4 regions of the Gottfriedia sp. NPDC058432 genome follow, and region 2 is predicted to be linked to each of the others. Evidence: predicted binding sites of a transcription regulator. Region 2 holds the regulator's gene; each other region holds the start of a gene.
What was found. Region 2 encodes Rex, which represses fermentation and respiration genes when NADH is low (regulators of the CRP and FNR family bind a similar motif). Its sites were predicted from a motif close to TTGTGAAATATTTCACAA; they were not measured.

Region 1: a site for Rex is predicted at 6,253-6,270, ahead of ACFWM3_RS03435 (cytochrome ubiquinol oxidase subunit I). Genes of this name have one in related genera too.
Region 3: a site for Rex is predicted at 3,027-3,044, ahead of ACFWM3_RS10245 (L-lactate dehydrogenase). Genes of this name have one in related genera too.
Region 4: a site for Rex is predicted at 4,486-4,503, ahead of ACFWM3_RS06720 (AtpZ/AtpI family protein). Genes of this name have one in related genera too.

The regions. Positions count from the first base shown of each region.
Region 1 covers NZ_JBHXLC010000002.1:242,654-250,575, forward strand. The annotation lists gene ACFWM3_RS03415 (YhgE/Pip family protein) at 1-1,977, shown strand, start outside; gene ACFWM3_RS03420 (hypothetical protein) at 2,168-2,731, shown strand; gene ACFWM3_RS03425 (BglG family transcription antiterminator) at 2,971-4,443, shown strand; gene ACFWM3_RS03430 (CAP domain-containing protein) at 4,662-5,699, opposite strand; gene ACFWM3_RS03435 (cytochrome ubiquinol oxidase subunit I) at 6,474-7,868, shown strand; gene cydB (cytochrome d ubiquinol oxidase subunit II) at 7,865-7,922, shown strand, end outside.
Region 2 covers NZ_JBHXLC010000043.1:16,604-24,525, reverse strand. The annotation lists gene tsaE (tRNA (adenosine(37)-N6)-threonylcarbamoyltransferase complex ATPase subunit type 1 TsaE) at 216-683, shown strand; gene tsaB (tRNA (adenosine(37)-N6)-threonylcarbamoyltransferase complex dimerization subunit type 1 TsaB) at 664-1,356, shown strand; gene rimI (ribosomal protein S18-alanine N-acetyltransferase) at 1,366-1,818, shown strand; gene tsaD (tRNA (adenosine(37)-N6)-threonylcarbamoyltransferase complex transferase subunit TsaD) at 1,815-2,837, shown strand; gene ACFWM3_RS24205 (ABC-F family ATP-binding cassette domain-containing protein) at 3,055-4,980, opposite strand; gene ACFWM3_RS24200 (redox-sensing transcriptional repressor Rex) at 5,142-5,768, shown strand; gene ACFWM3_RS24195 (CPBP family intramembrane glutamic endopeptidase) at 5,809-6,480, opposite strand; gene groES (co-chaperone GroES) at 6,756-7,040, shown strand; gene groL (chaperonin GroEL) at 7,100-7,922, shown strand, end outside.
Region 3 covers NZ_JBHXLC010000008.1:90,054-97,975, reverse strand. The annotation lists gene ACFWM3_RS10260 (ROK family glucokinase) at 1-768, opposite strand, end outside; gene ACFWM3_RS10255 (YqgQ family protein) at 826-1,029, opposite strand; gene ACFWM3_RS10250 (M15 family metallopeptidase) at 1,141-1,887, opposite strand; gene ACFWM3_RS10245 (L-lactate dehydrogenase) at 2,003-2,950, opposite strand; gene ACFWM3_RS10240 (5-formyltetrahydrofolate cyclo-ligase) at 3,158-3,721, opposite strand; gene rpmG (50S ribosomal protein L33) at 3,834-3,983, opposite strand; gene ACFWM3_RS10230 (nucleotidyltransferase family protein) at 4,069-5,055, opposite strand; gene phoU (phosphate signaling complex protein PhoU) at 5,193-5,846, opposite strand; gene pstB (phosphate ABC transporter ATP-binding protein PstB) at 5,870-6,697, opposite strand; gene ACFWM3_RS10215 (peptidoglycan D,D-transpeptidase FtsI family protein) at 6,946-7,922, opposite strand, start outside.
Region 4 covers NZ_JBHXLC010000004.1:202,097-210,018, forward strand. The annotation lists gene ACFWM3_RS06705 (NupC/NupG family nucleoside CNT transporter) at 36-1,220, shown strand; gene ACFWM3_RS06710 (AmiS/UreI family transporter) at 1,335-1,967, shown strand; gene ACFWM3_RS06715 (S8 family serine peptidase) at 2,143-4,347, shown strand; gene ACFWM3_RS06720 (AtpZ/AtpI family protein) at 4,609-4,833, shown strand; gene ACFWM3_RS06725 (ATP synthase subunit I) at 4,838-5,218, shown strand; gene atpB (F0F1 ATP synthase subunit A) at 5,283-5,954, shown strand; gene atpE (F0F1 ATP synthase subunit C) at 6,035-6,250, shown strand; gene atpF (F0F1 ATP synthase subunit B) at 6,425-6,949, shown strand; gene ACFWM3_RS06745 (F0F1 ATP synthase subunit delta) at 6,946-7,485, shown strand; gene atpA (F0F1 ATP synthase subunit alpha) at 7,508-7,922, shown strand, end outside.

The DNA.
Region 1 (7,922 bases), on a different contig from region 2:
AAAGATTTTGTAGAAGGATTGAAAGATAATAAGTCATTCAAATGGAAAGTTACAAATAAAAAAGAGGCAATGAAAGGATTAAACGATGAAAAATATTATTTAGTCATCGAATTACCTTCTAATTTCTCTAAAAATGCAGCAACGTTATTAGACGAAAAACCGAAAAAAATGAAATTAAATTATTACACGAATGCGGGTAAAAACTACGTAGGTGCACAAATTGGAACAACCGCAATGAAAGAAGTAAATGCTAATATCTCAAAAGAAATTACAGAACAATATGCTAAAACAGTATTTGATAATTTCAAGGATATTGGAAATGGCATGGTAAAAGCATCTGATGGTGCAGGTAAAATCAATGATGGTGCAGCAAAAATAACAGATGGAACTGATGTTTTAAATAAAAATTTAAAAAAATTAAATGACAGCATGATCACATTTGAAAATGGAAGTACAAAACTGAAAGGTGGAGCGACACAATTATCAGATGGTATTAAACAATCAAATGATGGTGCTAATAAATTAAATACTGGTTTAAACGCTCTTCTGGATGGAACTGGTACATTAAAAGCTGGTTCAAGTGATTTAAATAATGGCCTATCACAACTAGTCGGAGGCGGCAATAAAATCGAAGCCGGCTCTTCTAAGCTAGAAGCTGGAAGTAACCAATTAAATGCTGGATTAAAACAATCTTATGCTGGCGCTACCCAACTTCAAAAAAATGAAGCGGGATTTAATGAGAATTTGGGTGCTACAAATGATGCACTTAAATCAATTGTGAATGGATTGCAAGATGGTACTTTAAGTAAAGAGGATTTACAGAAATTACAAGCAATCTCTAATAGCTTAGATCAACTATCAAAAGGAAGTAATCAAATTAAAAATGGTGTTGATCAAATTGCAGCTGCACAAGGTCAATTATATGAAGGTTCAAATAATCTACTTGCTGGACAAAAAGAATTAAATGCAAATTTAGGTTTATTTAATAGTAAATTGGAAGAAGCATCTAATGGAGCAAATCAACTAGCTCAAGGAAGTAATGCTTTATACAATGGTACAAAGGAATTAAGTGAAGGAAGTTCGTTACTTTCAATAGGCCTAGGTAAATTAAATACAGGCGGGGACCAATTAGTCCAAGGGATCAATCAATTAAATGATGGTTCTAAACAACTATCTGATGGTACAAATAAGCTATATAGTGGGTCTGGAGACTTATTAAAAGGAGCTACTGATTTAACAAAAGGAACAACAGAACTTCATAAATCTCTGAAAGATGGTGGAGATGAAGTAAACAAAGTTAAAACAAGTGATGAAACCGATAAATTCTTTGCAGAACCGACAGAGCTAGTTTCTCATAAATTGAATAATGTAAAAGAATATGGTGTAGGTTTAACACCTTATATCTTATCAATTGGGCTATTTGCAGGTGGGTTAATGTTCACTTCAGTTTATCCGATGAGAAAGAATTCTATTGCTCCGACTACTGGATTAGCTTGGTTCTTTAGTAAATATAGCGTTCTAATCTTCGTGGGAATCATGCAATCGATCGTAGCAGATATGGTTTTAATTTATGGTATGGGTCTTGATGTGAAAAACGTGTGGTTGTTCGTAGTGTTTACAATGATTACTAGCTTGACCTTCTTTTCATTAATACAATTCTTAACTGTTACATTAGGAAATATAGGGCAATATTTAGTGTTTGTTATGATGTTATTACAAATTGGTGGAACTTCAGGTACTTTCCCAATTTCATTAACACCAACATTTTTCCAAACGATTCATCCATATTTACCTATGACGTATGCTATAAAAGGATTCAGAGAATTAATCTCTAGTTCTGTTAGCAAAGGGTTTGTATGGGATCAAGTCTACTATTTATGTGGATTTGCAGTGTTATTCATTATCTTAACAAATGTAACCTTTGCAGTTCGTGTTAAATTATCAAAGAAAAACCAATTAAGTGAAATCGAAGCTTAAAACGATAAAATAATAAAAAGGATTGAAGTCTAATAAAAAAAGATTTCAATCCTTTTTTATAAATTATTATTATTGTTACTTAAGGAAATTATTTCTAATTTGAAATATGAAATCTCATTTAAGATGCAGAGGTAAGGTATTTTATGAATTACACTAAAATAAATAATATGTTTTGTGGAGGTGTAAATGTATGTCACATACCGGACATCTAAATTCAAACTTAAATAGTTCTTTGTTTAAAAAACAGAAAGTTTATTTACCTTTTGCTTCCAGATCAATTTTTGCTAATCCAGGAAATATTAGGAGTGCACACGAATATATCGAGTCGAATGATTATGATAAGCCAATAGTTTCAACCAATAGAAATAATGACGGCGTTTCAGGTTATTTTACAATTAGTTGGCATCCAGATTCCAAGGCAATTATGTACCTAATTGCTATATTTAATGGAATTTACTATCAATATCTATCTGTAGATGGAAATCAGAATAGTTGGAGTACAAGAGGTAAGGGGATCTATCCTAAAAAACAGCACTTTAAAAAAGAAGATATTGGCTTTCGAGCAGATGGACGTGGCACGGAATTTGCTATTGATCCATTTTTATTGTATTCAAAGTCCAGTAAGATTTATGGCGGAAACGAAATTCAATCACTTGGTTTTGACGATACTAGAAAGTATTTTGTTCGTATTTATTCCGTTTATACAAACGGGGACATTAATTCATTATCTAATGAATTAAAAATTACTTTATAGGAACAAATGAAGGGGAATTTACTAAAAAAATATTCGCTGGTAAATGAGAAAATTAAAAAGTTCCAAATATATAAGTCTATCAAGTGCAGAGGAAAAAATAAGGGAGTATCTGAAAGTTTGATGCAATAATTCCTTAAAGTTTGTGATGATTAAGTAGTATTCTCCACTTGTTATAACAGTTTATTGAAATGGAAAAGCTAAATAAAATACTTATTTATAAAAGAACGTTAGGTGATATTATGAACAGATTTGATGAACGACATGCAAGTTTAATTTATTTTCTTTTTGAAAAAAATGGTTGGTGTAGTTTAGCAGATTTATCCGAGAAGACAGGGTATTCTCGAAGTACGATTTGGAGAGATATTACTTTTTTAAATTCAGCTTTACCTAAAGGGTGGTTCATTGAAAAAAGTGAAACAGAGGGAGCGCGTTTAATTAAATCTCCGAACGGTACCCTTGAGGGGATATGGGCTTATATGAAAAATGAGAATCCATATTTTCAAATCTTAGAGTATATTATTCTTAATAACGGTGTGACGATTAATGAAATTTCGACAGCTTTTCATATAAGTAGATCAACTGTATATAGACAGTTGGATCAGATAAAAGAAGTTGTAGAAGAAGCTGGTATTACTCTTGATACTAGTCCTTTTAAATTAAGTGGTGACGAGAAAAAGGTACGTCGATTTATGATGCAATACTTGGAATATAAGGGTCTAGATTATCTAAACGATCTAAAAAATATAGATCTCCAAAATTTTCGAGATGCAATTGTAAATTATACAACTGATCTTTCGATTACTCTTCATCTTGGAGCTATTCAACGTTTATCTTTTATTTTAGAAATTATTAATTTAAGAATTTCTATGGAGTGTTATATTTCTTTTTCTAAAGATATATATGATAAATATAAAAATACTGCGTATTTTGATATTGCAAAGAAAATGTTTCCCTTTATGGAAAAGTGTCCAACTAGAGAACAACAAACACAAGAAATTTTATACTTTTGTCTCTGCCTTTTAAGTGAAGTTATGCCAAATAATATGACTGAAGAGCTTTATAAAATACGTATTAAAATGAAAGAGAATAAAGAAGATCCTCGTGTACATTTTTTAAATGGATTATCTGATTATTTGCACTTTGATTTAGCTCAGGATGATGACTTTCTTTATAAATATTTTTCAACAATTAAACGTACAAAGTATGATACTCAGTTTTATACGGATACTCGCATGAATACTGCGCTTCCATTTTTACCTTACGTCGAGGAACATCCATTATTTATTGGAATTGGTAATTTAGTAAAAAAGCATCTTGAGAATGAAACTATGTCATATGGAAAACTAGAAATTTTAGAATTGTTTTTATTAGTACATGCCTTTTTAATTCGCAAAAAAAATAGTATGAAGATCAATACTGTATTGATTTGTCGAACCTATATTGAATTGGATTATATTTACGAACTTCTTGATTATCACTTTGGAAAACACCTTGATATAAAAATTTATGATTTATCAGATATAGATGTAATTAAGAGACACAATCATTTAGATTTAGTGATATCAACATTAAAAGGTCAATTTTTGAAGGAACATTTACCAGTTTTAAAAATATCTACGTTTCCAACCGAAGCTGAATTAACTGGAATTAGAAAGTTTATTGATCAATACTTTACTAAAAGACTACATTTACACGAAATATTACCAGATTAATTCTTAATGAAAAAAACTCTTAGTCATTATAAGACCAAGAGTTTTTAATATTTTATCCGGTAGTTGTTTGGAATAGATAACCTATTCAATTAAAAGTAAAACAAATGCGGTAATCAATTTATATATAAAAAAACTTTCTATAGCTAGTATTCTTTAACTTGAATATACGAACAAAAGCAACATCAAGAACGATGATGCTTTTGTTTATATAATTAAATTTATTGAGAAATAAACATTTGTGTCCATGCATTAGAACGTGAGTCATAACCTACACCAATTTGATCTAATTTAGCGTTCAAAATATTTGCACGGTGTCCTGCACTATTCATCCATGCTTTTACTACCTCTTCTGGAGTTTTTTGTCCTTTTGCAATATTTTCAGCTGCATGATTATAAGAAATTCCAAACTTTTTCATCATATCAAATGGTGAACCGTAAGTTGGACTGTTATGATCAAAATAATTTTTATCAGTCATGTCTTTTGACTTAATACGAGAAACTTTAGATAATTCATTATTAGCTTTAAAAGGTTTTATACCAGCTTTTGTTCTCTCTATATTAGTTAATTCTATAACTTTTGATTCATATGCAGATAAAGAAGCAGGCACTTCGATTTTAGATGGATTTTCAGGTGCCGGATCTATTGGTTTTGATGGAGTATTTGGTATTACTGGTTGAGCAGGCTTTGATGGAACATTTGGTATTACTGGTTGAGCAGGCTTTGATGGAACATTTGGTATTACTGGTTGAGCAGGCTTTGATGGAACATTTGGCATTACTGGTTGAGCAGGCTTTGATGGAACATTTGGTATTACAGGCTTAGCAGGCTTTGATGGAACGTTTGGTTTTATTGGATGAACAGGATTTGGTGGAACGTTAGGTGTTACTGGTTGAACAGGTATTAGTGGAATATTAGGTGTAATTGGTTGTGAAAGTTTAAATGGTATATTTTGTATTTCTATTGTTGTATTTTGTTGGTGATTATTGTTGTTACTCGTCTCTTTAAAACTTTTAATAGTTTGGTCAAGGTTACTTACTATATTAGATTTAAAAAATTCACTAAGTTGTATGGAATTATTTGAAGGTAATTTATTAGAAAATGTTTTCGCTATTGATAGTTTAGGTAAGATAAAGTATTGGTATAAGGTATTATTAAATAAATGATTTTGTTGAATAGATTGTTTTGTATCAGCATGTGTATGTGTATTAAAAATTAGAGATCCAATTAAAACTGTCAATGTAATTGTTTTTTTCATTTGTAAATCCCCCAATTAAGATTATTGTGTTGTGCTCCTGTCGAGAAGAACAATTTAAGTCTAACAATTATCTATACAAACAATCGTTTCATTATTGAATTGAGTAATTTCTTAAATAAAACGATGTGGCTTGGTAATTGTTTTTACTAACTTTTCGATAAATTGAATAGACAAATTTGGAAACATTACGAAAAAATAACTTGATTCTTTACTTTAATTAGGTACCTTCATAATTAAAATTGGTAATTACACTTTAGTTTGCAGACATGATACACTCCATTTTCAAAACATTAGTATTCTGATTTAATACAAAAAAGAGCCTTCCTTGAAAGAAGGCTCTTTTTCACGTTGTTGGAAATCTTAAATACCGTTAAATAAAATAATCAGATTGTAAATACCTTTTAATTTGAATAACTATTTAGTTTAACCGGAACATATTGAAGCAAAGCCAATATAGGATTGCTTCAATAATGTTTTTTCATTTAATCAGCTAAGTAATAAGGAATAAAAATGTGGCGACTATTTTATCAAAAAAAAGTAACTTAAACAGTGAATGTGAATCATGTCACAAAATAGACAATTTATAGACACTATTTAGACAAATAAGATTAAGTCAAAACCCCTTTGAAAAAGTAAACTATAAGTAACAAGAGTACCATTGAGTGGTTCTCTAAAATTTACTTAATGAATTATTTGTGAAAAAATGTTCAAAGTTTTGCTCGGGCATAATGAAAATTTTTTTTGAAATGATTTTTATCCTAAGGGGGATGTACTGTGAGTGTATTAGAGCTTGCAAGAATACAATTTGGTTCCACAACAATTTTCCATTTTTTATTTGTTCCACTTTCAATCGGTTTAGTATTTATGGTAGCAATAATGGAAACATTGTATGTTTTTCGAAATAAAGAGGAATATAAAAAGTTAACAAAATTCTTTGGGCACTTATTTTTAATTAATTTTGCAGTTGGTGTTGTGACAGGTATTATTCAAGAGTTTCAATTTGGTATGAACTGGTCTGAATATTCCCGTTTTGTAGGGGATGTATTTGGTGCGCCACTTGCAATTGAAGCACTTTTAGCATTTTTTATGGAGTCTACATTTTTAGGAATTTGGATATTTGGTTGGGAACGACTTAATAAAAAAATTCATTTAATGTGTATTTGGCTAGTTGCTTTCGGAACTTTAATGTCTGCGTTTTGGATTTTAGCAGCCAATTCTTTCATGCAGGAGCCAGTAGGCTTTGCAATTAAAAATGGCCGTGCAGAAATGACCGACTTCTTAGCAATCATTACAAATCCACAACTTAAAGTTGAGTTTCCTCACACAATTGCTGGAGCATTAGCAACTGGAGCGTTATTTGTTGCGGGTGTAAGTGCGTATAAAATCTTAAAAAAACAAGAAACAGAACTTTTTAAAAAGGCGTTTAATCTTGCAATGGTGTTCGCTCTAATTGCAGGAATTGGTGTTGCATTTAGTGGACATTCTCAAGCAAAACATTTAATGAAAACACAGCCAATGAAAATGGCTGCAAGTGAAGGGCTATGGAAAGATAGCGGTGACCCAGCAAGCTGGATGGTCTTTGGTCTGATTGATTCGAAAAAGAAAGAAAATAAATATGAGGTTGAAGTACCATATTTATTAAGTTATTTAGCTTATGAGAAGTTCGAAGGTAAAGTACCTGGTATGAATACTTTACAAAAACAATATGAAAAATTATATGGTCCTGGAAATTATATTCCACCAGTTAATACAGTTTTCTGGAGCTTTAGAATTATGGCTGGAGCAGGAATGGTCATGATTTTAATGGCGATGCTAGGTTTATATTTTAGCTATCGTAAAAAAATAGAATCAAAAAATCTATTCTTAAAGGCATCAATTTTACTAATTTCTTTACCGTTTATTGCAAATACAGCTGGATGGGTTATGACGGAAATAGGTCGTCAACCATGGACTGTATTCGGTTTAATGACTACTGCTGCATCTGTATCACCTAATGTTTCAAAAGGATCACTCATTTTTTCAATCACAACTTTTACAACAATGTATGCAATTTTAGCAGTTGTTTTAGTTTACTTGTTTGTGAAAGAAATTAAAAAAGGAACACACCATGTTGAAACTGAAAAAGTTCCTACGGTCGATCCGTTTGAAAGGGAGGCGACAATCGTATGATTGCGTTAAATGAATTATGGTTTTTACTCGTAGCAGTTTTATTTATCGGGTTCT
Region 2 (7,922 bases):
AACCATAAGGAGCATATGCGACTAGAAGGCACTGGAACGTCCTGCGAAAAGCGAGAGAAGTAACAAAATAGACGAATACAACCTAAATATAAATTTCAATAATTAATTTTAACTATTCAAAAGAATATTACTGTTTGACATCCGCTTAATGTTTTGAAATGATATAATATGGCAAAGTTAGAAATAGACGAGTTAGAATTTTGGTGGTGAAGTAATTGGAAATTGTTTTACATACAAATACTGAGGAAGAAACTCAAGAAATTGCATTTTTTCTCGGGCAACTAGTGCAACAAAAAGATGTAATATTATTAGAGGGAGACCTTGGTGCTGGAAAGACAACCTTTACAAAAGGATTTGCTAAAGGTCTTGATGTAAAAAGAACGGTTAATAGCCCAACTTTTAATATTATTAAAGAATATAAAGGTAGAATTCCTCTATATCATATGGATGTTTATCGTTTAGAAGGTAGTAGTGAAGATTTAGGCTTTGATGAGTATTTTATGGGTGAAGGTGTTTGTGTTGTAGAATGGGCTCATTTAATTTCAGATTACTTACCAAATGAATTCTTAAAAATCATAATAACTCATGAAGAAAATGGTAGAATGATTACTTTTATTCCAAGTGGATCTAGGTATGAATTTATTTGTAAGGAGTTAATAAACAATGACCGTTTTAGCAATTGATACATCGACAAATGTTATGGGGATTAGTCTAATAAAAGATCAATCAGTTATTGGCGAAACGATAACATTTATTAATAAAAACCATTCTGTCCGATTAATGCCAGCAATTAGTACTTTAATGGAAGAATGCAATATAAAACCAAAGGAACTATCTAAAATAGTAGTTGCAAAAGGGCCAGGCTCTTATACAGGTGTACGTATTGGTGTCACTGTGGCTAAATCATTAGCTTTCACTTTAAATATTCCAATTATCGGTGTATCAAGTTTGAAGGTATTGGCTGCTAACGGGCGCTATTTTAATGGATTAGTTTGCCCATTATTTGACGCAAGACGTAATTTATTATTTACAGGTCTATATGATTTTAGAGGGCAGGTTACTAATGATGTATTAGAAGACTGCAATATTGACCGAAGTATCTGGATTGAAAAGCTTAAATCTTATAATGAACAAATCTTATTTATTGGTAATGATGTATCAATACATAAAGAGTTTATTATTGAGCATTTAAAAGATAAAGCTGTCTTTGCAAAAGAGAGTTTGAATAACCAGAGACCAAGTGAACTGTTTACATGTAGCTTAGAAGAAAAAGAAGAATCAGTTCATAATTTTGCACCAGAATATTTAAGATTATCAGAAGCAGAAGCTAATTGGCTAGCAAGCCAAGAAAAGTAGGAGGATAATATGATCTCATCGGTTGCTTTTCGTAAAATGAAAGAAGAAGATTTAGATCAAATAGTAGAAATTGAAAAACAATCATTCCCTACACCCTGGACATATGATGCTTTTTATAATGAATTATATTCAAATCAATTTGCCAATTATATAGTGGCTGAAGTTGATGAGAAAATAATTGGCTATTGTGGATTATGGGTGGTCATAGACGAAGGACATATTACAAATATAGCTATTTTGCCAGATTATAGGGGAGTAGGCCTTGGTGAAAAGTTACTTCGAGCGGTAATGGAAACTGCTAAAAATCTTGGAGCTGATACATTAACATTAGAAGTAAGAGTATCAAATCATGTAGCAAAAGGACTGTATCAAAAGCTAGGATTCCAAGATGGTGGTATTCGAAAAAGCTATTATACAGATAATTTTGAGGATGCATTAGTTATGTGGGTGAATTTGAAATGATAAATGAAAATTGTTTAATTCTTGCTATAGAGACAAGCTGTGATGAAACTTCAGCAGCAGTTGTTAAAAATGGAAATGAAATTTTAAGTAACGTAGTAGCTACTCAGATAGATATTCATAAACGTTTTGGTGGAGTTGTACCTGAAGTTGCATCACGATTGCATGTTGAGCAGATAACTTTGGTAATCGAAGAAGCTATGAAGCAAGCACAGGTAAAATATGAAGATCTAGCAGCCGTTGCTGTTACAGAAGGTCCAGGGCTTGTAGGAGCGTTACTAATTGGGGTAAATGCGGCAAAAGCAATTGCATTTGCACATGGATTACCGCTTATAGGAGTTCACCACATTGCTGGTCATATTTATGCTAATCAACTAGTAAAGCCCCTGCAATATCCGCTATTAGCCTTAGTAGTTTCTGGTGGACATACTGAGCTTGTCTACATGAAGGAAGATGGCATCTTTGAGGTTATAGGTGAAACAAGGGATGATGCAGCAGGGGAAGCTTATGATAAGGTCGCTAGAACACTTAAATTACCTTATCCAGGTGGTCCTCACATTGATCGACTAGCGCAAGAAGGAAATGCAACTATTCCTTTTCCTAGAGCATGGTTAGAAGAGGGTAGCTATGATTTTAGTTTTAGTGGATTAAAGTCAGCAGTTATTAATTATATGCATAATGCTGAACAAAGAGGCGAGGAAGTATCACCAGCTGATGTCGCAGCAGGCTTCCAAGAGAGTGTAATTGAAGTAATTGTTTCAAAAACAATTCAAGCTGCAAAAGAATATAACGTTAAACAAGTTTTATTAGCCGGCGGAGTGGCAGCTAATAAAGGGTTGAGAGCTACATTACAAAACGAGATGAATGCTTTGAGTAATATAGAATTAGTTATACCACCACTATCACTTTGTACTGATAATGCTGCAATGATTGGCGCTGCTGCATTTATCCGTTTAAAACAAGGAAAACTAGGTAATTTGGCATTAAACGGGAATCCAGGCTTGGATTTAGAGAATATGTAAGAAGTACTTATTCACAGTTTTTTTATAAAATGTGGATAAGTACTTTTTATTTGTTAAAAACTTATTAAACTATGTGAACAAAAATGTGAATAACATTGCTGTATTTCTGTGGATAATGTGTATAAACCTGTGTAAAAGCTAAATTATAATTGAATATATGTGGATAAATATGTAGATAAGTAAAAACGGATAGCAAAAAGCATATCCGTTTAATCAATTATTCTTGTAAGTTCTCCCATTCTTCCATTAGGTCTATTAACTTAGCTTCGAAATCATTTTTCTTATTTGTTAATTCCTGTACTAATTGAAAATCACCGTAAACTTCTGGCTTACATAATTCTAGTTCGATCGTCTCTATATCAAGCTCATACTGAGATATATTACTTTCAATTTCCTCTATACGTCGCTGAGTTTGACGAAGTTTTTTCTTTAATTCTTTGTCTTGTTGATAATCAGAAATTGGCTGAGAGGATTGTTTAACTTGTGTTAATGTAGCCTCTTTTTCTGCTTGTTCTTTTTCGAATGCTTCGTTTTTCTTAAATTGGTAATAGTCATAATCACCCAAATAAATTGATAATCCTGCTTTTGCTAGTTCAAAAGTTTTTGTGGATAATCTGTTCATAAAGTAACGATCATGAGAAACGAATAAAATTGTTCCAGGGTAATCTAACAAAGCATTTTCTAATACTTCTTTACTATCTAAATCTAAGTGGTTAGTAGGCTCATCAAGAATTAGAAAATTAGCTTTTTTCATCATAAGTTTAGCCAATGCTAATCTTGCCTTTTCTCCACCACTTAAAGAGGTAACATTTTTAGTTACATCATCTCCAGAAAATAAAAAGTTCCCTAATATTGTCCGAATTTCTTGTTCGGGCTTTAATGGATAATCATCCCAAAGTTCGTCTAATACTCTCTTATTAGAAGTTAGTTTTGCTTGCTCTTGATCATAGTAACCAACCGAAACATTTGCACCAAAATCAATCGTTCCCTGTAATTTTTCTAAGTCTCCAATAATCGTTTTAAGTAATGTCGATTTACCAACACCATTTGGACCGACTAATGCGACACTATCGCCTCGATTTAGTACGAATTTCATTGTCTGATCAATTGTTGGGATCCGATCATAGCCAATAAATAAATCTTGTACAGACAACACATCATTACCGCTTTGTTTTTCAATTGAAAATGAAAAATTAGCTGAAGATTCATCTCCAAGTGGTTTGTCTAATCTTACCATTCGATCTAATTGTTTTCTTCGACTTTGGGCTCTTTTTGTAGTTGAAGCACGCGCAATATTACGCTGCACAAAATCTTCAAGTTTATTGATTTCCTCTTGTTGTTTTTCGAACTGTTTTAACTCTTGTTCATATTGAGCTGCCTTTAGATCAAGATACTTACTATAATTACCAACAAAACGTTGATGCTTATGATTAGATATTTCATAAACAATATTAACAACTTGATCAAGGAAATATCGATCGTGGGAAACGATTAATACTGCACCAGGATATGACTGTAAGTAGCGCTCTAACCAACTAAGAGTGTCAATATCCAAATGGTTCGTAGGCTCATCCAGAATTAACAAATCAGGCTTCGTCAATAATAGCTTACCTAATGCCAGTCTTGTCTTTTGTCCGCCGCTTAACGAAGAAATTTTTGTTTCGTAATCTTCATTACTAAAACCTAAACCACTAATAATTGAACGAATATCTGCTTCAAACTGGTAACCACCGTTTTCTTTGAAAGTATATTGAAGATGATCATATTCATTCATAACCTTGTCATAAACGGCTTGGTTAGAATAAACATCCTCTCTTGTCATTTTAACTTCTAATTTTCTCATATTGTCTTGCATCTCTACTAAATGATTGAAAACAGAATAATATTCTTCCCAAATCGTTTGATCGCTTTGTAAACCAGTGTTTTGGGCTAGGTAGCCTACAGTAACATCTTTAGGTTTATTTATTTCACCGCCATCATAGGATATTTCACCTGCTATGATTTTCAGTAATGTAGATTTTCCAGCACCATTACGTCCAACAATGGCAACTCGATCACTCGTTTGAACTTCTAATTTTATATTTGAAAGTATAATGTCACTACCAAAATACTTTGAGACATTATTTACTTGTAAAAGAATCATGGATAACACCTCATTGCAAAATTTTTTATCTATGTAACTGTAGACTGTCAAAATTCTTAAATATAGTGTATATTTTACATTAGAACAAGTACTTTATTACTAAAATAAAGTCAAATTACACACCATAGTAAAAAGAATTACAGTAAGTGGGGGATTAAAAAATGGATTCGGAACAAATTAAAATTCCACAAGCTACTGCTAAACGTCTACCTTTATATTACCGTTTTATAAAGAATTTGTCTTTATCAGGTAAACAAAGAGTTTCTTCAGCAGAGTTAAGTGAAGCAGTAAAGGTAGATTCCGCTACAATCAGAAGAGATTTTTCTTATTTTGGAGCACTCGGTAAAAAAGGTTATGGCTATAACGTAAATTATTTATTAACTTTTTTCTCGAAAGCGCTTAACCAACATGAAGTTATGAAAGTTGCATTAATTGGTGTTGGTAATTTAGGAACTGCATTCTTACACTATAATTTTATAAAAAATAATAATACTAAAATTGAGATGGCATTTGATATTGATCCAAATAAAATTGGTACTGAAATAGGTGGAGTACCCGTTTATAATCTAGATAATCTAGAGGACGTTATGAATGAAGATATTCAAATCGTTATATTAACTGTTCCTGCACCTGTGGCTCAATCAATAGCTGATCGATTAAATGGAAAAAATATTAGAGGAATTTTAAATTTCACACCTGCCCGAATTAGTGTACCAGAACATATTCGCATTCATCATATAGACCTAGCAGTTGAACTGCAAACATTGGCATATTTTTTACAACAATAAATTCATATTAAAATAAAAACCCCCAAAAATTTGGGGGTTTTTAATGTAAATTGATCTGCTGAAAAACGACAAAAGAGTTCATTAACATATGTGTTAAGATTGGAACCATAATTGAGTTTGTTCGTTTATACAGGTAACAAAATACAAAACCGATTAGAAAGTAAGATAAGAAGAAGGGTATGTCTCCGTGCATAAGCGAAAAAATCGCTGAACTAATCCCTGCAGAAATAATAAATGGTAAACGATTATAAAGTCTTTTAAAAATGATTCGACGAAAAATAATCTCTTCTAAAATTGGTGCAACTAGACTTGGGATGATAATAAAAGCTGGATTAAGCTTAGCAATGTTTATGATATTCTGAGTATTTTCTGAGCCTTTATGTAAATCAAATACATAAATTAAAATTAAATTACAAACAATTTGAGTTAGCATTGTTATGAAGTAACCTAAGATAACCCAATTGATTATTGTACGATAATTAGTTTTTAGATTCTTTATTCCTTCATAAATGGGCTTATGTAATAAGATAAGTATAATAATTAACCCAGTTACGAAACTAATACAACCCCATAATGCCACCGCTTCAAGAGAAGCTGTTTTCTGATCCACTCCAACGTATAAGTTACTATTTAATAAATAGGGCACCCCAAAAACCGCTGAATACTGAAGAACGACATACGTTAATAAAATCCACAAATCTCTAGTTTTCAATACGATAGCTCCTTTGTGTTGATATTTTTCATAACTCAAAGGTTTATAACAACACGTACATTATTTTACGCGTTTCTTTTGTTTCTTAAAAGAAATTTTCACTTTTTATTTTACTTTTGATTGTAAAGAAAAAAACTTATTAAATTTCGACAAGAAAAGTGCCTGCTTCGGACTTGCAAAATTTTTTGATATTATTTAAACTAATAATTGTGTTAGCACTCAATATACATGAGTGCTAAAAAATAATGATTTGATTATTGAGGAGGTATTTACACATGTTAAAGCCATTAGGTGATCGTGTTGTAATTGAGCTTGTTGAGTCTGAAGAAAAAACTGCTAGTGGTATCGTGTTACCAGGTAGTGCACAAGAAAAGCCACAAGAAGGCAAAGTTGTTGCAGTAGGTACTGGTCGAGTACTTGAAAATGGTGAGCGCGTTGCTTTAGAAGTATCTGTAGGTGACCGCATTATCTTCTCTAAATATTCAGGAACAGAAGTTAAGTACGGTGGTACTGAATACTTAGTACTTCGCGAAAACGATATTCTTGCAATCTTAGGTTAATAAAATAAAAATACTTAAATTAAAAAATATACTTTTTATATTATAAGGAGGTCATTTTCATGGCAAAGGACATTAGATTTGGTGAAGAAGCACGTCGCGCAATGTTACGTGGTGTAGACGCTTTAGCTGATGCTGTAAAAGTAACTTTAGGACCAAAAGGACGTAATGTAGTACTTGAGAAAAAATTCGGTTCTCCATTAATTACAAATGATGGTGTTACAATCGCTAAAGAAATCGAATTAGAAGATGCATTTGAAAATATGGGTGCAAAATTAGTTGCAGAAGTTGCTAGCAAAACAAATGATGTTGCTGGGGACGGTACAACAACTGCGACAGTTTTAGCGCAAGCTATGATTCGTGAAGGTCTTAAAAACGTAACTGCTGGTGCAAACCCAATGGGTATCCGTAAAGGGATCGAAAAAGCAGTTGCTGCAGCAATCGAAGAATTAAAAACAATCTCAAAACCAATTGAAGGTAAAGAGTCAATCGCACAAGTTGCTGCAATTTCTTCAGCGGATCCAGAAGTTGGACAATTAATTGCTGAAGCAATGGAGCGCGTTGGTAACGATGGAGTTATTACTCTTGAAGAATCAAAAGGTTTCACTACTGAGTTAGAAGTAGTAGAAGGTATGCAATTTGACCGTGGATACTCTTCTCCATATATGGTTACAAATTCAGAGAAAATGGTTGCTGAATTAGAAAACCCATATATTTTAATCACAGATAAAAAAGTAACAAACATTCAAGAAATCTTACCAGTACTTGAGCAAGTTGTTCAACAAGGTAAACCACTATTAATAATTGCTGAAGATGTTGAGGGTGAAGCACAAGCAACAATCATCGTAAATAAATTACGTGGTACTTTCAATGCAGTTACTGTTA
Region 3 (7,922 bases), on a different contig from region 2:
ATTTCCTACTCCGGCTAAAACTAAAGCAAGATATTTCATTACATGATTAACGATTTCTTCTGCAACTTCATCACCATTTGAATAAGCTTCAAAAACATCCTTTGCTGTTATTGGCGAATCATTCGACATTTCTTTTAAAACTGTCTCTTTTGTCGTATTTTGTAACTTCTCATTTGCTATTCTTGCAATTCCTGTCGCTGAAGAAATTGTTTCTAAGCATCCCGTTTTTCCACAATTACATAGTACTCCATTTTCAAGTTGTACTGTTATATGGCCAATTTCACCTGCAGATCCACTAATACCATGCGCAACATCACCATTTACAATTACGCCTCCGCCGACACCTGTACCTAGTGTGACCATTACTACATCTTTTGCTCCATTTCCAGCACCTTTCCACATTTCGCCAACAGCTGCTATATTTGCATCATTATCAACGATTACAGGAATACCTGATTCCTTTTCTAGAATTTCCTTTAAAGGAAAATTAACCCACCCTAAGTTTACTGCTGCAAATATAAGTCCATCTTCTAATCGAACTGAACCTGGAGCTCCAATACCGATTCCAGCGATATCTTCTTTTGTTTTATCCATCTGTTTAAGTTTTTCTTCAATTGCAATTGTAATTGTTTTAGGAATATGCTTACCACTATCAGATTTATCAGTTGGTACTTCCCATTTATCGATGAATTCCCCGTTATTTGTTAATAATGCTAATTTAATGCTTGTACCACCTAAATCTACACCTACAATCATTTTAGCCATTATGCCTTCTCCCTTCGCAGTGAAATCGTTTGCAATAGATTCTAAAAAAAAACGATTTCTTCAAACCGTTTTATTTTTTATTTGATCCATTTCTTTCTTTAATATCATAGTAGCAATTTGTAAATCTTTACTTTCAAGTATATTCGCTAAAAATAATTCTTTTAGCTCATCTTGTATTAACATTAAGTCAGCTAATCGATCACCTGTATAAATAAAGGTGCCATAACTTTTTAGAAATTGTTGAATATCATATACGGATTTCATACTTAACTCCTATTATTTTATCTTTCTAAACATGTAATAAGTATAAGTTGCAAACGATTACTCGTCAATGTGAGATACCAAACAAACCATTAATTTTATAGGCATTTATAATTATTTTTTAGGCTTCATTACTTCCTCTAAAGCTAAATCATGTTTATAGAGATATGTAGCGTATTTTATTCCGATATATCTTATATGCCATGGTTCATAATTGTATTCTGTAATCTTTACTTTGTCCTCTGGATAACGAATGATAAATCCAAATTCATGTGCATGGTCTGCAAGCCAAGTTCCTTCTATCGTTTCTCCAAATGCTTGTTCAAGCTTGTTACCGAAGTTTGGAGATGATACATCTATTGATAAACCAGTTTGATGTTCACTTGTACCAGGAACAGCACTAAAAGATTGCGTCCAATCTTCACCATGAATTTGTACATAATAATTATACAAGCTTTTTTGTCGATCAAAAGAGCGATATGCTGACACTGGAGTAAGCTTTATGCCATCTTTTTCTGCTCTTTCAAATAATTTTTCTAAAGCATGAGCTGCCTCTTTCCTCATTAATGTCTTATCTTTGTTTACACCATGTAAAGGAACAATCGGATAAACTAAATCCGGTGGCTCATACCCATCTGGTAGCTTTCTTTCTTTATTAACTAATACTAAATTAGATGTAGGATTCTTTACAGCTAATAATCCATCCTCAACTTCTACTGCTGTATCATCGTAATTCGGAAATTTCAGTGATGTCTTCTGATGATTGAAGTAATTTTGATTTCTAAAAAATAGAGCTAGTCCAATAATAATTATGATAAATATTATTAAAACCCAAGAGTACTTCCCATTTATCTTTTTCAAAATTACCTCCCTAACATCTTTTTTGTTACTTTAACAATATAAAAAAATGGCATATTTTTCAAATAATCTATACACTAAAACCTCTTTCAATAGAAAGAGGTCTTAGTTGTACAATTTATAAAATAGGTTCCATCGTTTTTCTTAATGTGTCTACGGAGTTTTTAAACTGTCGTTGCTCTAATTCATTCAAATCTAGTTCAACAACTTCTCGAATTCCACCACGATTAATTACGGCTGGAACACCAATATATATATCGTGTTCTCCATATTGTCCGTCTAAATATGCAGAAACCGTAATAATACTATTTTCATTTTTTAGAATTGCTTTTGTTAATCTAACTAAGCCCATTCCAATTCCATAGTATGTTGCACCTTTTTTCTTAATAATGTGATATGCAGCGTCACGTGTATTTAAAAAGATTTCATCAAGCTCTCTTTGACTGTATTTTGGATTTTTCTTTAATACATGGTGTACTGGTGAGGTACCAACATTTGTTTTAGACCAAACTGGTAGTTCACTGTCACCATGTTCACCGATAATATATCCATGGATATTTCTTGCATCAACATTAAAATAATCCCCAAGCATATATCTAAAACGCGCAGTATCTAAACTTGTTCCAGATCCGATTACTCTTTCTTTTGGTAATCCTGAAAATTTCCAAGTTGCATAAGTTAATATATCTACTGGATTTGTGGCAATTAAAAAGATACCGTCAAATCCTGAAGCCATAATTTCTCCAACGATCCCTTTAAAAATAGCGCAATTTTTTGCAACTAAATCTAAACGAGTTTCTCCTGGTTTTTGAGCTGCTCCAGCCGTAATGACGACTAAACTCGCATCTTTACAATCACTGTAATCTCCAGCCCAAATTTTTGTTCTAGAATCTACAAAAGGCAGACAATGACTTAAATCCATTGCGTCCCCTTCTGCTTTATCTTTATTTAAATCAATCATAACTAATTCTTCGGCAACACCTTTATTTAACATACCAAAAGCATAGCTAGCTCCAACTGCGCCTGTTCCGATAAGTGCGACACGATTTATTTCTTTGTGTAACATAATATCCACCTCATTTGTGTTATAAAAGTGTAAGTAACTGGGACTTCTATATTATATATGTATATCCACTCAAAGTTTGTGAAACTTTTTACAAATTTGTTACAATATTAGTCGTATACAAATACATTGTGTGCTATGTTGAATTACTATAAGACTCTAATTAAGTCTTACCTATTTTCAAACAAATCGTGTCACATTATGCACTTATTAAATCGCTTTTATGATTCTTGATTCTGTTAAAACCAACGGCATTATAATGTCATGTTTTTCTGTCGGTAGTTCATCAATGATTTGAATGTCATAAGCTAAGGCTAGGAGTTGTTTATTATAATCTTCTAAGTAGCGATCATAATAACCACCACCATATCCTAGTCTTTCACCATTTTTTGTATATGCTACGCCAGGAACAATGATTAAATCAATAAATTCTTTCTTTATTTCCTCGCATTTTTCTTCAATTGGCTCTTGTATTCCAAAATACCCCTTCTTTAAATCATCGAAGGAATTGATTTTGTAAAAATGCATTTCTCTAGTTTCATGATTGCATTTAGGCACAACAACTGATTTATTCATTTTCCAACAAGCAGTTATTAAATACTTAGTATTTATTTCATGCTCCATTGGCATTGTTGTTGCTATTATATCTGCATTCTTCATTTGTTCTGTGCTTAATAATTTTTCAATAATTTGGTTTGACTTTTCTTCTCGGTCCGATACTGAAATATTTTTCAAGTTTTTCATCATAGAATTTCTAATTTCTTTTTTTTCCATAATAATGTCCTCCTTAGGTCAGGATTAAATTTTCAAGAGTTTAATAAAATGTATTCTAATTAAAATTATAAGTATTTAAATATAAAAAAAACAGTAGGAAAATTCCTACTGTTTACTTTGTTTCGCGATGAACTGTAACTTTTTTAAGTCTTGGGCAATATTTTTTAAGCTCAAGACGGTCTGGGTTATTACGTTTATTTTTAGTAGTGATGTAGTTACGATCTCCGCATTCTGTACATGCTAATGTAATATTTACGCGCATTTTATTTTCCCTCCTGACATAGTGACATAATCAGACTTGTATATAATAACATTCTTTCGCGATAATTTCCATAGTTTTTATTGATTCAATGTATTTCTTTTGAAATTTTTTTTATTGAATTATGTACAAACTTATTCTCATAATTCAGAGTATATTTTTGAAAGACAGCTTGATGATGTAATACACTACCTTGATCGATTCGAATATTAGAACTAATCGACACATATGGGCCAATTACACAGTTCTCTTCAATTGTAACATCATTCCCAATTATAACGGGAGAAACAATCTTAACATTATTATTTATCGTTACATGTTCACCTAAAAAGATTCTAGGTAAAATTTGAACAGCAGGAATAGGTAAGTTTAATTTCTCTTCAATCCAATCTACGTTCAGCTTTGCAAACCTTCTAGGTGTCCCATAATCAATCCAATAACCTTCTAAATGAAAAGCATTTAAACCGATATTATTTTTTAACATTAAAGGTATTAGATCATTACTAATGTCAAAATAACGATTTTCTGGAATTTGAATTAATAATTCAGGATTCATAATATAAATTCCCGTATTAACTAATTTACTAATTTCACTACCTTCATTCGGCTTTTCAATAAAATCGATTATTTGTCCATTTTTTATTTTTACATTTCCGTATGATCCACATTTATCAACTTGTTTTACAAACATAGAAAATTTACTTTTACTTTCAAAATGAATTTTAATTGCATCTCTAATATCACCGTCAAATAAAATATCACCATTCACTAATAGAAAGGGGTCATTAAGAAAATGCTTAGACAGTCTTAAACAACCAGCTGAACCTAAACTTTTTTCTTCTATAATATAATCAATTGAAACATTTATTAATTTCATTGCATTAATCGTCTCTATTATTGCTTGGGACATATAATGAAGCTGAATAATAAATTCATTAAACCCAAGTCTTGTTAAATGTAATATTAAATGTTCAATTGCCGCTCTATTTGCGATTGGTAATAGTGGCTTAGGAATGTTGTTAGTAATTGGTAAAAGCCTTTGACCATATCCTCCAGCTAAAATAACAACCTTCATTTATTACCACCTCAATATCTTCTACTAGTTAAAGAAGTATGCTTTATATTACACAAATATGACAAAAGGGCATTCAGGTAAATTTTGTCTGAACACCCTTTTAACATATTTGACTGTTATAAACGATCGTCTTATATTTATTGATTTAATAAATAATGTTTCCCTTTAACTAAATAATAAATATTCTCTGCAATATTTGTTGCATAGTCTGCAATTCTTTCAAGATATCTGCAAATAAATGCCATTTGCATGATATTGGATACATGCTCAGGTGAATTTGCAATACTTGTCATTAGAGTTCTAACAGTTGTTCCATATAGTTCATCAACGAGATCATCAATTTCACCAATCTCTTTAGCAGCTTGTAAATCTTCTGTTCGGTATGCTTCTGAAGCTTTTGTTAACATTTCTAAGCCAAGTTCATGCATTTTTTCGATATTCTCTAATGGTAAGTTTTCTTGACGACTACGTATACGAATTGTCGATTTTGCAATATTTACTGCATAATCTGCCACTCGTTCAAGATCATGAGCAATCTTAATAGCCGTTAAATTTCTTCTTAAGTCCACAGCAACTGGTTGTTGTCTTGTAATAATTACTAAAATTAATTCATTCACTTCTTTTTCTAATTTATTGATGCGATCATCTTCATCGATTACTTCTAAAGCTAATTCTATATTTTCAGTACGAAATGCCTCCATACTTTTAATAACTGCTTTTTTCGTTTTCTCAGCCAATTCAATAATCATTTCTTGTAATGATTTTAAGTCTGCTTCAAATTGATTTCTCATCTCTTTTCACCTGTTCCCTTCTATTATCCGAATCGTCCAGTAATGTAGTCTTCAGTACGTTTATCTTTAGGTGTTGAGAACAGTTTATTTGTATCTGAGAACTCAACTACTTCACCGCTTAAAAAGAAAGCAGTTTTATCAGAAACACGGGCTGCTTGTTGCATATTATGAGTAACAATAATAATACTAAAATCTTTCTTTAAATCATGAATTAACTCTTCAACTTTTAAAGTTGAAATAGGATCAAGTGCTGAAGTAGGCTCATCCATTAAAATGACATCTGGCTCAATTGCAAGACAGCGCGCGATACATAAACGTTGTTGTTGCCCCCCTGAAAGACCAAAAGCATTCTCATGTAAACGATCTTTAACTTCATCCCAAATTGCTGCGCCTTTTAAACTTTTTTCAACAATCTGGTTTAATGTAGCTTTATCTTTAATACCATGTATTTTTGGTCCATATGCAACATTTTCCCAGATTGATTTAGGGAATACGTTTGGTTTTTGAAATACCATTCCTACATGCGTTCTTAATTCTTCAACAGGATAGTTTTTATCAAAAATATCTTGTTCGCGGTAAAGAATCTTCCCTTCCGTACGAACTGAAGGAACTAATTCAACCATACGATTTAACGTTTTTAAATAAGTCGATTTACCACATCCACTAGGCCCAATAATTGCAGTAACTTCATTCTCATAAATACTTAAATTTATATTTTTTAATGCTTTATCTTGTCCATACCATAAATTCAAATCTTGAGTATCATAAACAATTGATTTTTTTACGTTTGTATTTGTCTCTTCAATATCATCGTTTTTAATTGTATTCTCTCTATTTAATGTCATTGTCATAACTTTCGATCCCCTCTCATCCTAAAGGAAGCTTTCTATTTTTGATAGATAAAATATTAACTAATCATTAGATAAAATTTATAATCGTGTAAATTCAGTAATACGTTACATGAATAATCATATTCTCAAACTATTAAACCTGTTTTAACCGAATGTAAAGATTATGTAAATAAGTTCAGAAGGTGAAGGAAAGGGGTAGAAAAGGAGTTTTCCAAATAAAAAAGAGAAGGGTTTAACCCCTTCTCTTCTTATTGATTACTATTTTGAGTGTCTTGATTATCTTGAGTGTCTTGATTGTCTTGGTTATCTAAATTGTCTTTTGGTTCGTCATTATAAATTGATTGTCTTTCTTTTTTCAATTTAAAGTATTCATCCATAATATCTCGACCAATGAATTTATTTACTGGCGCTTGGTCAGTTTGTAACCAAGGAACTACTACTACAAAGGCAATTTCAGGATTGTCATACGGAGCATATCCCATCAATGTTTCATTATAAGTTTTTTGTGGTCCATTGTATTTTTTACGATCTGGACCATCGTAAAATGATTGGGCTGTACCTGTTTTACCTGCAGGTTTATAGTCTGCACCTTTGAAGTATTTGTTAGCAGTACCACCAGTCTCATTATATACTTTAATAAAACCTTGTTTAACATGATCGATGTATGATTCTTTCATATCAATACGGTTTAATACTTTCGGCTTAATTTCTTGTTTAATGACACCAGTATCTTCGCCGATTGAAGGTTGTCTCAATTCTTTCGCAACATGTGGTTGAATTCTGTAACCTCCATTTGCAATTGTAGAAACATATTGAGCTAATTGAAGTGGCGTATAAGTATCGTACTGCCCGATCGCCAAATCTAGTAGTAAACCTGCTTTTTTTTCCACACCTTTAAATCCAATTGCTTCATTTGGTAAATCAATTCCAGTTTTAACTCCAAGCCCGAATTGACTGAAACTGTTTCGGAATGTATCAAACGCTTTTACGTCGATATTTAAAGGCTTATTCTCTACGTAATGTGCATGTCCAATAGCCATAGCTGTTCGGAACATATAAACGTTTGATGAATACTTTAGGGCATCTAAATCATTAATCCATCCGAAATTTTTATATGACGCTTTTACTGGTGTACTTGCAATTTTAATCGGCGTATCGAATTGCCTTTGTCCTGGCGTAATTGCCCCAGTTTGATAACCAGTTAAAAGAGTTGCACCTTTTACTG
Region 4 (7,922 bases), on a different contig from region 2:
TAAAAACAAATTTATTGGATTTTCGGGGGAGAAACATGAAATATATTATAGCTCTTGTTGGATTACTAGTTGTTTTCGGTCTAGCATTCATCGCTAGTAGTGATCGTAAAAAAATTAAATATCGTCCAGTTGTTATCATGGTCGTTGTTCAAATCATTTTAGCGTTCTTATTATTAAATACAGAAGTAGGTTTAATTTTAATTAAAGGAATTTCTAACGGATTTGGAAAGTTATTAGAATACGCTGGTGAAGGTGTTAATTTCGTATTTGGTGGTATGGCAAATGAAGGTGCTTTCCCATTCTTCACAGGAGTATTATTACCAATCGTATTTATTTCTGCATTAATTGGTATTTTACAATTCACAAAGATTTTACCGTTTTTTATTAAATACATTGGTTTAATTTTAAGCAAAATCAATGGTATGGGTAAATTAGAGTCTTATAATGCAGTAGCATCTGCAATTTTAGGACAATCTGAAGTATTTATTTCAGTAAAAAAACAATTAGGTCATTTACCAAAAAATCGTTTATATACTCTTTGTGCATCAGCAATGTCAACAGTATCTATGTCAATCGTAGGTGCATATATGACGATGGTTGAACCAAAATATGTAGTAACGGCAATTGTATTAAACTTATTTGGTGGATTTATTATTTCTTCAATTATTAATCCTTACACTGTTACACCTGAAGAAGATATCTTAACGATACAAGAAGAAGAAAAACAAACATTCTTCGAGATGCTTGGTGAGTATATTTTAGATGGTTTCAAAGTAGCAATCATCGTTGCAGCAATGTTAATCGGTTTTGTTGCATTAATTGGTGCAATTAATAATATTTTTGATATGATTTTTGGAATCTCATTCCAAGGGATTTTAGGTTATGTTTTTGCTCCATTCGCATTCATTATGGGTGTACCATTTAAAGAAGCGGTTGATGCAGGTAGTATTATGGCAACAAAACTTGTTTCAAATGAGTTCGTTGCAATGATGGATCTAGCAAAACATGGTAAAGAGTTCTCAACTCGTACATTAGGAATTGTGTCAGTATTCCTTGTGTCATTTGCTAACTTCTCATCAATTGGTATTATTGCAGGTGCAGTTAAAGGTTTACATGAAAAGCAAGGTAATGTTGTAGCCCGTTTCGGTTTAAAATTATTATTTGGTGCAACATTAGTAAGTGTTTTAACGGCAATTATCGTAGGTATCGTTTTAAAATAATTTAATCCAAGCGTTTGACTTAGATCAGGCGCTTGTATTTTTTTTTCTAATCTTAAAGTAGGAGGGTTGAGTTAAAAAGTGAATTTCTAACAATTTTCTTTTTAACAAGTCACTATGGGATCTGTAGGTTTACTTTTATCTGGCGCAACTCTGTTTTTAAATAGTCTTGTTTTATTAAATAAAGCGAATGCTAAAAGTGCAGCTTTATTAAACTTATTTGTTGGTACATTACAAATCGTTTTTCCTTTCTATTTATTAATGCATTTAGGTGCTGGTAAATGGGAATTATTTAATACCGCAAGCATTTTCTTTTTTGGTATTACTTATTTATATAATGGATTTACAAATCTTAAAGGTTTTAATGGAACTGGCTTAGGTTGGTTCTCACTTTGGGTATCAATCATGTCTGTACTTTGGGCTTTCGTGAACTTCGCTATTATTCATGATGTTGTGAACGGACTATTATGGGTTATGTGGGCATATTTATGGTATCTATTCTTTGCTGGCCTAGTATTAGGTAAGAAAATAGAACGATACACAGGAATCGTTGCAATGATACAATCTTGGACTACAATTACTCTTCCTGCATTTTTTATGCTTTTAGGGATTTGGCAGGAGACAGTCATTTCAAATGCATGGATCGTAGTTTTAGGAGCTTCGATTTTGTATTTTGTCATACACGAGGTTAAGGCGTATGTTACAAATAAAAGATTCCAGTTGTTTAACCAACCTGAATTAAAAAATTAATGATAATACAAAAAGACTAACTTTTTAGGGAAGCTTAATGCTTTACCTAGAGTTAGTCTTTTTTTATTTTGAAAACTTTGTAGGTTCTAGAGAAAATTACCTTTTTATACATGAATGAACGATTAGTGAGAAAGCTAAAAAGAAAATATCTTATATAAAGGAGAACCTGCATTGAATGAAAAATTACTTTCTTAAAATAATTATTTGTTTAGTTTTTTTACTAGTTCCATTTAAAGATGTTTATGTAAATGCACATGAACAACAAAAACAAGTAGCTTTAATTTCGGTTAAAGATGGAATGATTACACAGGCGATAAAATATATTGCTGAACGTTTCCCTAATGTAACCGTAAGACAACAATACACTGAGACGTACTATGGTTTTTCTGTATCGGGTTCTCTTGAAGAGTTATCACAGTTAGCTAAAATGCCGTTAGTAAAGGATATGCACTTTGTTACAACTTATAGAGCTCATTTAGAAGATAGCATCCCTTTTATTGGAGCGGACGAAGCTCAATTATATAAGGATCAAAGGGGGAGAAAGATTACTGGTGAAGGCGTAAAGGTAGGAGTAATCGATACTGGTGTAGATTACAGGCATCCTGATTTGAAATCAAATTATGGTGGCGGTTACGATACGATTGATTTAGATAAAGATCCAATGGAGACTAAGCTTGAAGAAAAAAGTACATTCCATGGTACCCATGTAGCTGGTGTAATAGCGGCAAATGGAAAAAGAAAAGGCGTTGCCCCTAAAGCTACAATCTATGCATACCGTGCTCTTGGACCTGGTGGCGTTGGTACATCTGAAACTGTTATGGCTGCAATTGAGCGAGCAGTGAAGGATAAAGTAGATATTATAAATTTATCGCTAGGAAATGATGTGAATGGGCCGGACTGGCCGACAAGTATTGCCTTAGATAAGGCAGTAGAGAAGGGTGTACTTGCGATTACGGCTGCTGGAAACTCTGGACCAGGACTATGGACTGTTGGTTCTCCCGCTACTGCATCAAAGGCTTTAACAGTTGGTGCGAGTTATCCACCTGTTCTTTTCCCATCTATACACGTGAAAAATAAAGAGACAATTATTAGTCCTATGATTGGATCTGCTAAATGGGGTAAAGGTTTAAATGGGCGATTTGTATTTAAGAAATATGGTGAAAAGCGTGATTTAAAAAGGGTAAAAGACAAAATTGTCTTGCTTGAAAGAGGAAAAATCACATTCACTGATAAAGTAAAAAATGCTCAAGATGCTGGTGCAAAGGCGGTTATTGTCTTTAATAATATTGATGGAAATTTCATCGGACAAATTAAAGGGAAATTTACTGTTCCAGCTGCGACTATTTCAAGAAAAGAAGGCTTATTGATTAAGAAAATCATTGAAAAAAGTAAAGTGGAAGCTAAGACTGGACATGAAAAGAAAGTTGATATTCTTGCAGATTTCAGCTCTAGAGGGCCGGTAACAGGTACTTGGCAAATGAAACCGGATTTATTAGCTCCAGGTGTACAAATAAAAAGTACAATTCCGGGTGGGTATTTAGCGCTTCAAGGAACGAGTATGGCAAGTCCACATGTTGCTGGAGCAGCAGCTCTAGTAAGACAACTGCACCCAGATTGGAGTATGGATGATTTAAAAAGTGTGCTAGTCAATACAGCAACACCATTATATAAGAATAATAAAAAGATGTATCATGCGTACGAACAAGGAGCTGGAAGATTAGATATTGAAAAGGCACTTGAGACTGAGACAACATTATTTCCAACGTCTTTATCTTTAGGAGTAACTAGAAAAAAAGATTTACAAATTAAGAAAGATTTTGTCGTAAGAATATCTAATAAATCAAATATGCCAAAACAAGTTACAGCAATAAATAATCAGCCAGCCACTGGAATACAATGGGTATTACCTAAGCCTTTTACAATTCCAGCGAACACTAGCAAAAAGATTAGCCTTACTGCAACAGTAGATACGAAAGTATTAAGAGATGGATTTTATGATGGGGCAATTACGTTCAGTACAAATGATGATGAAAATCTAAGAATGCCGTTTTTATTACTACAAGGAGAACCGAACTTTCCTTCAGTAATGGGATTCCACTTTGGAAGAGTAAAAGGTAAAAACCGCTATAAATATGAACTCTATTTACCAAGTAAGGTTGAGGAATACAAAATCGCAGTTTTTGAATCAGAAACATTCCGTTTGTTAGGTGTGATTGATGAACAGGAAAATAGTAAAAGGGGGATTATCAAGAAAGAATTAGTTTTAAAAGACTTTCCTAAAAGCGGAATTTATAAGTTTGTGATTTTTTATAAACGTAAACAATATGAAAGTGCAACGGAATCTTACGTAAATGTCGCAAAAATTTATGTAGAAGACTAAAAATTGGTAAGTATTTTTTAATAGTTTTTTAATTTAGGTAATTGACACTTTTTTGTAACATATTGTATGCTTAACATGAATGTTTAAAAGGGTTTTCAATGTATGTAAATACTATGTTGTTAAAATTTTTTGAACGTTTTGTGAACAATTTGTGAACGTTTTCAATGTTTAGAGATTTTAGGAAACAATTGTTGTAGAATAAACCATGATAAGACTTTTGGCAATTTTTTGAGAATGAAAATTGACATGGAGGGATTTTGTATGAAAAAAAACAATCAACATCCTCTTAAAGCAATGACACTCATGTCTTCCATTCTAGCTCAACTTGTCGGTTCTATTCTTATAGGCATCTTTCTAGGAAGATGGATTGATTCATTTTTTAATTGGCCAGTACCAGTATTTATGATCATCTTTTTACTGTTAGGATTATTTACTGGAATCTATGGCACGCTTAAATTAGTTAAGCAATTTACTCCAGGGGACTAGTTACATGCAAAAAGATCAATTTAGACGATTTATACGAGATATGTTGTACATTATTGCTTTAGCTGTTTTAGGTTGGGCATTTACCGACTATAAAACAATATTCACAGGTTATATTCTCGGAACCGTAACTAGCTTTTATTGTATATGGATTCTACACAGAAAGATAAATACCTTCTTTGACCGAGTTTTAAAGCAACAAAAAGTTCGATCTTTAGGTACTGTAATTTGTCTTTCAGCGGTGGCTCTAGCTATGGTCATCGCGCTTCGGTATGAAAATTTTGTGAGCATACCGGCACTAACTGCGGGACTAATGACAGGACATCTTGTCATTATGATACATTTTGCAATACATCAAACGTCTTTTGCAAGGAAGAGAGGTGAATAAATTGGAACACGGCACTTATGGTTTTAAATTTATTGGTTTAGATTTTACGTTAACAAATGTTCTAATGACAACCATTGCTGCATTAATCGTCTTTATCATCGCAGTTACATGCGCTAGAAGTCTACAAATACGTCCGTCAGGAAAGCAAAACTTTATTGAGTGGATTATAGACTTCGTTAAAGGCCTTATCAACAGTACAATGGATTGGGAAACTGGTGGTCGCTTCCTTACACTAGGTGTGACATTACTTATGTACATATTTGTTTCAAATATGTTAGGTCTACCATTCGATATCTCATTCGATGGAAACTCAGTTTGGAAATCACCTACATCAGACCCAGTCATTACTTTATCATTAGCAATCTTTATAGTTGGTTTATCACATTATTATGGTATCAAAATGAGAGGCTTTAAGGCTTATGGAAAAGGATTTTTCCAGCCGATGGGATTCTTATTTCCATTAAAAATTATTGAGGAATTAGCAAACACATTAACGCTAGGTCTTCGACTTTACGGTAACATATATGCAGGGGAAGTATTATTAGGTTTACTTGCAACAATGGGTACACATGCATATGCGACAAGCGTAGGGGCAGGTGTGATTTGGACAATCGCGGCAGCAATACCGATGATTGTTTGGCAAGGATTCTCTATATTCGTTGGTTCAATCCAAGCGTTTATCTTCGTAATGTTAACAATGGTTTACTTGTCACATAAAGTGGCGGACGAGCATTAATCTGCTCATTAAATTTGGTAGTTAGATAAAAATTATAAAAAAAAATATATTTCTTATGATTAAGAAGGAGGAAATTTAAAATGGCTTTAATAGCAGCGGCAATCGCAATAGGTTTAGGTGCACTAGGTGCAGGTATTGGTAACGGTTTAATTGTATCACGTACAGTAGAAGGTGTTGCTCGTCAACCAGAATTACGTTCAACTCTACAAGCTTTAATGTTCATCGGGGTTGCTTTAGTTGAGGCACTTCCAATCATCGCAGTAGTTATCGCATTCATGGCATTTGGTAAAGCATAAGATAATACAAATTATTAAAAAATGGCGAAGTTTGTGTTCACATTTACTTCGCCATTCCTTTATGACACTTTGTTTTGAAGGATTCCTTTTGAAAGTTAAGTCCAAGTCGGTAAGAGATTAGGGCTATGTTATAAAAAAATAAATAAATACAACCCTTGAAGGGAGTGAAAGCTTGTGTTAAACGGATCACAATTCGTATTAGCTGAGGCAGGACATGGTGTACCTTGGGGTAATGTCGTGTTTCAACTAGTAATATTTCTAATTTTACTTGCTCTTCTGAAAAAGTATGCATTAGGACCTGTAATGGGAATTATGAAACAACGTGAAGATCACATCGCTAATCAATTAGACTCAGCTGAGAAAAACAACGCTGATGCAATGAAACTAGTTGAAGAGCAAAAGCAAGAGTTAGTTGCTGCTCGAACTGAAGCTCGTGAGCTTCTTGAGAAAGCTAGAAAGCAAGCTGATGTACAACGTGAAGAAATCGTTGCCGCAGCAAAAGCAGAAGCTGAAAACTTGAAAGAAAGCGCTAAACGTGAAATTACTCGTGAAAAAGAGCTTGCAGTACAATCAGTTCAACAACAAGTTGCTTCATTATCTGTATTAATTGCTTCTAAAGTACTTGAAAAAGAAGTGAAGTCTGAAGACCAATCTGCTATTTTTGATCAATATCTTAAAGAAGTAGGCGAAGCTAAATGAGTAACGAATTAGTTGCAAAACGCTACGCAAACGCTCTTTTTGAATTAGCGACTGAACAAAATTTAGTAGAAACTGTTGAACATGACTTACAAGTAGTGAAAAAGGAGTATGTAGAAAACTTAGAATTAAATAAGTTTTTACAACACCCTGGTATCACAAAAGAAAGCAAAAAGTCTGTCTTAAATGACACGTTTGCTTCAATCTCTGAAACGGTATTAAATCTAGTATGCTTATTAGTTGATCGTGGGCGAATGAGCACTATTTCTAACTTAGTAACTGAATATGTAAAAATTGCGAATGAAACTCGTAATATTGCAGATGCAACAGTTTACTCTGTAACGGCAATGTCTTCTGAAGAACTAGATAAAATTGGAGCGTTATTCGCTTCTAAATTAGGTAAAAACTCAATACGTTTGAAAAACGAAATTGACCCATCTTTAATTGGTGGTTATAAAGTTCGTGTTGGAAACCGTATTTTTGACGGCAGTTTAAAAAATAAACTTGTTCGAATTGAACGTGAATTAATCGCAAAATAGTTTGTAGATAGGGGTGAAATGCATGAGCATCAAAGCTGAAGAAATCAGTGCGCTGATTAAAAAGCAAATCGAAAATTACCAAACTGAAATAGAAGTTAGTGATGTTGGTACAGTTATCCAAGTTGGTGACGGTATCGCTCGTGCTCATGGTCTTGACCAATGTATGTCTGGAGAGCTAGTTGAGTTCTCTAACGGCGTTATGGGACTAGCACAAAACTTAGAAGAAAACAACGTAGGTATTATCATCTTAGGGCCATACACAGGCATTAAAGAAGGCGACGAAGTTCGTCGTACTGGACGCATCATGCAAGTTCCAGTTGGTGAAGCATTAGTAGGACGTGTAGTAAACTCATTAGGTCAACCAGTTGATGGTTTAGGCCCAATCGAAACGACTAAATCTCGTCCAATCGAAAATGCTGCTCCAGGCGTAATGGCAC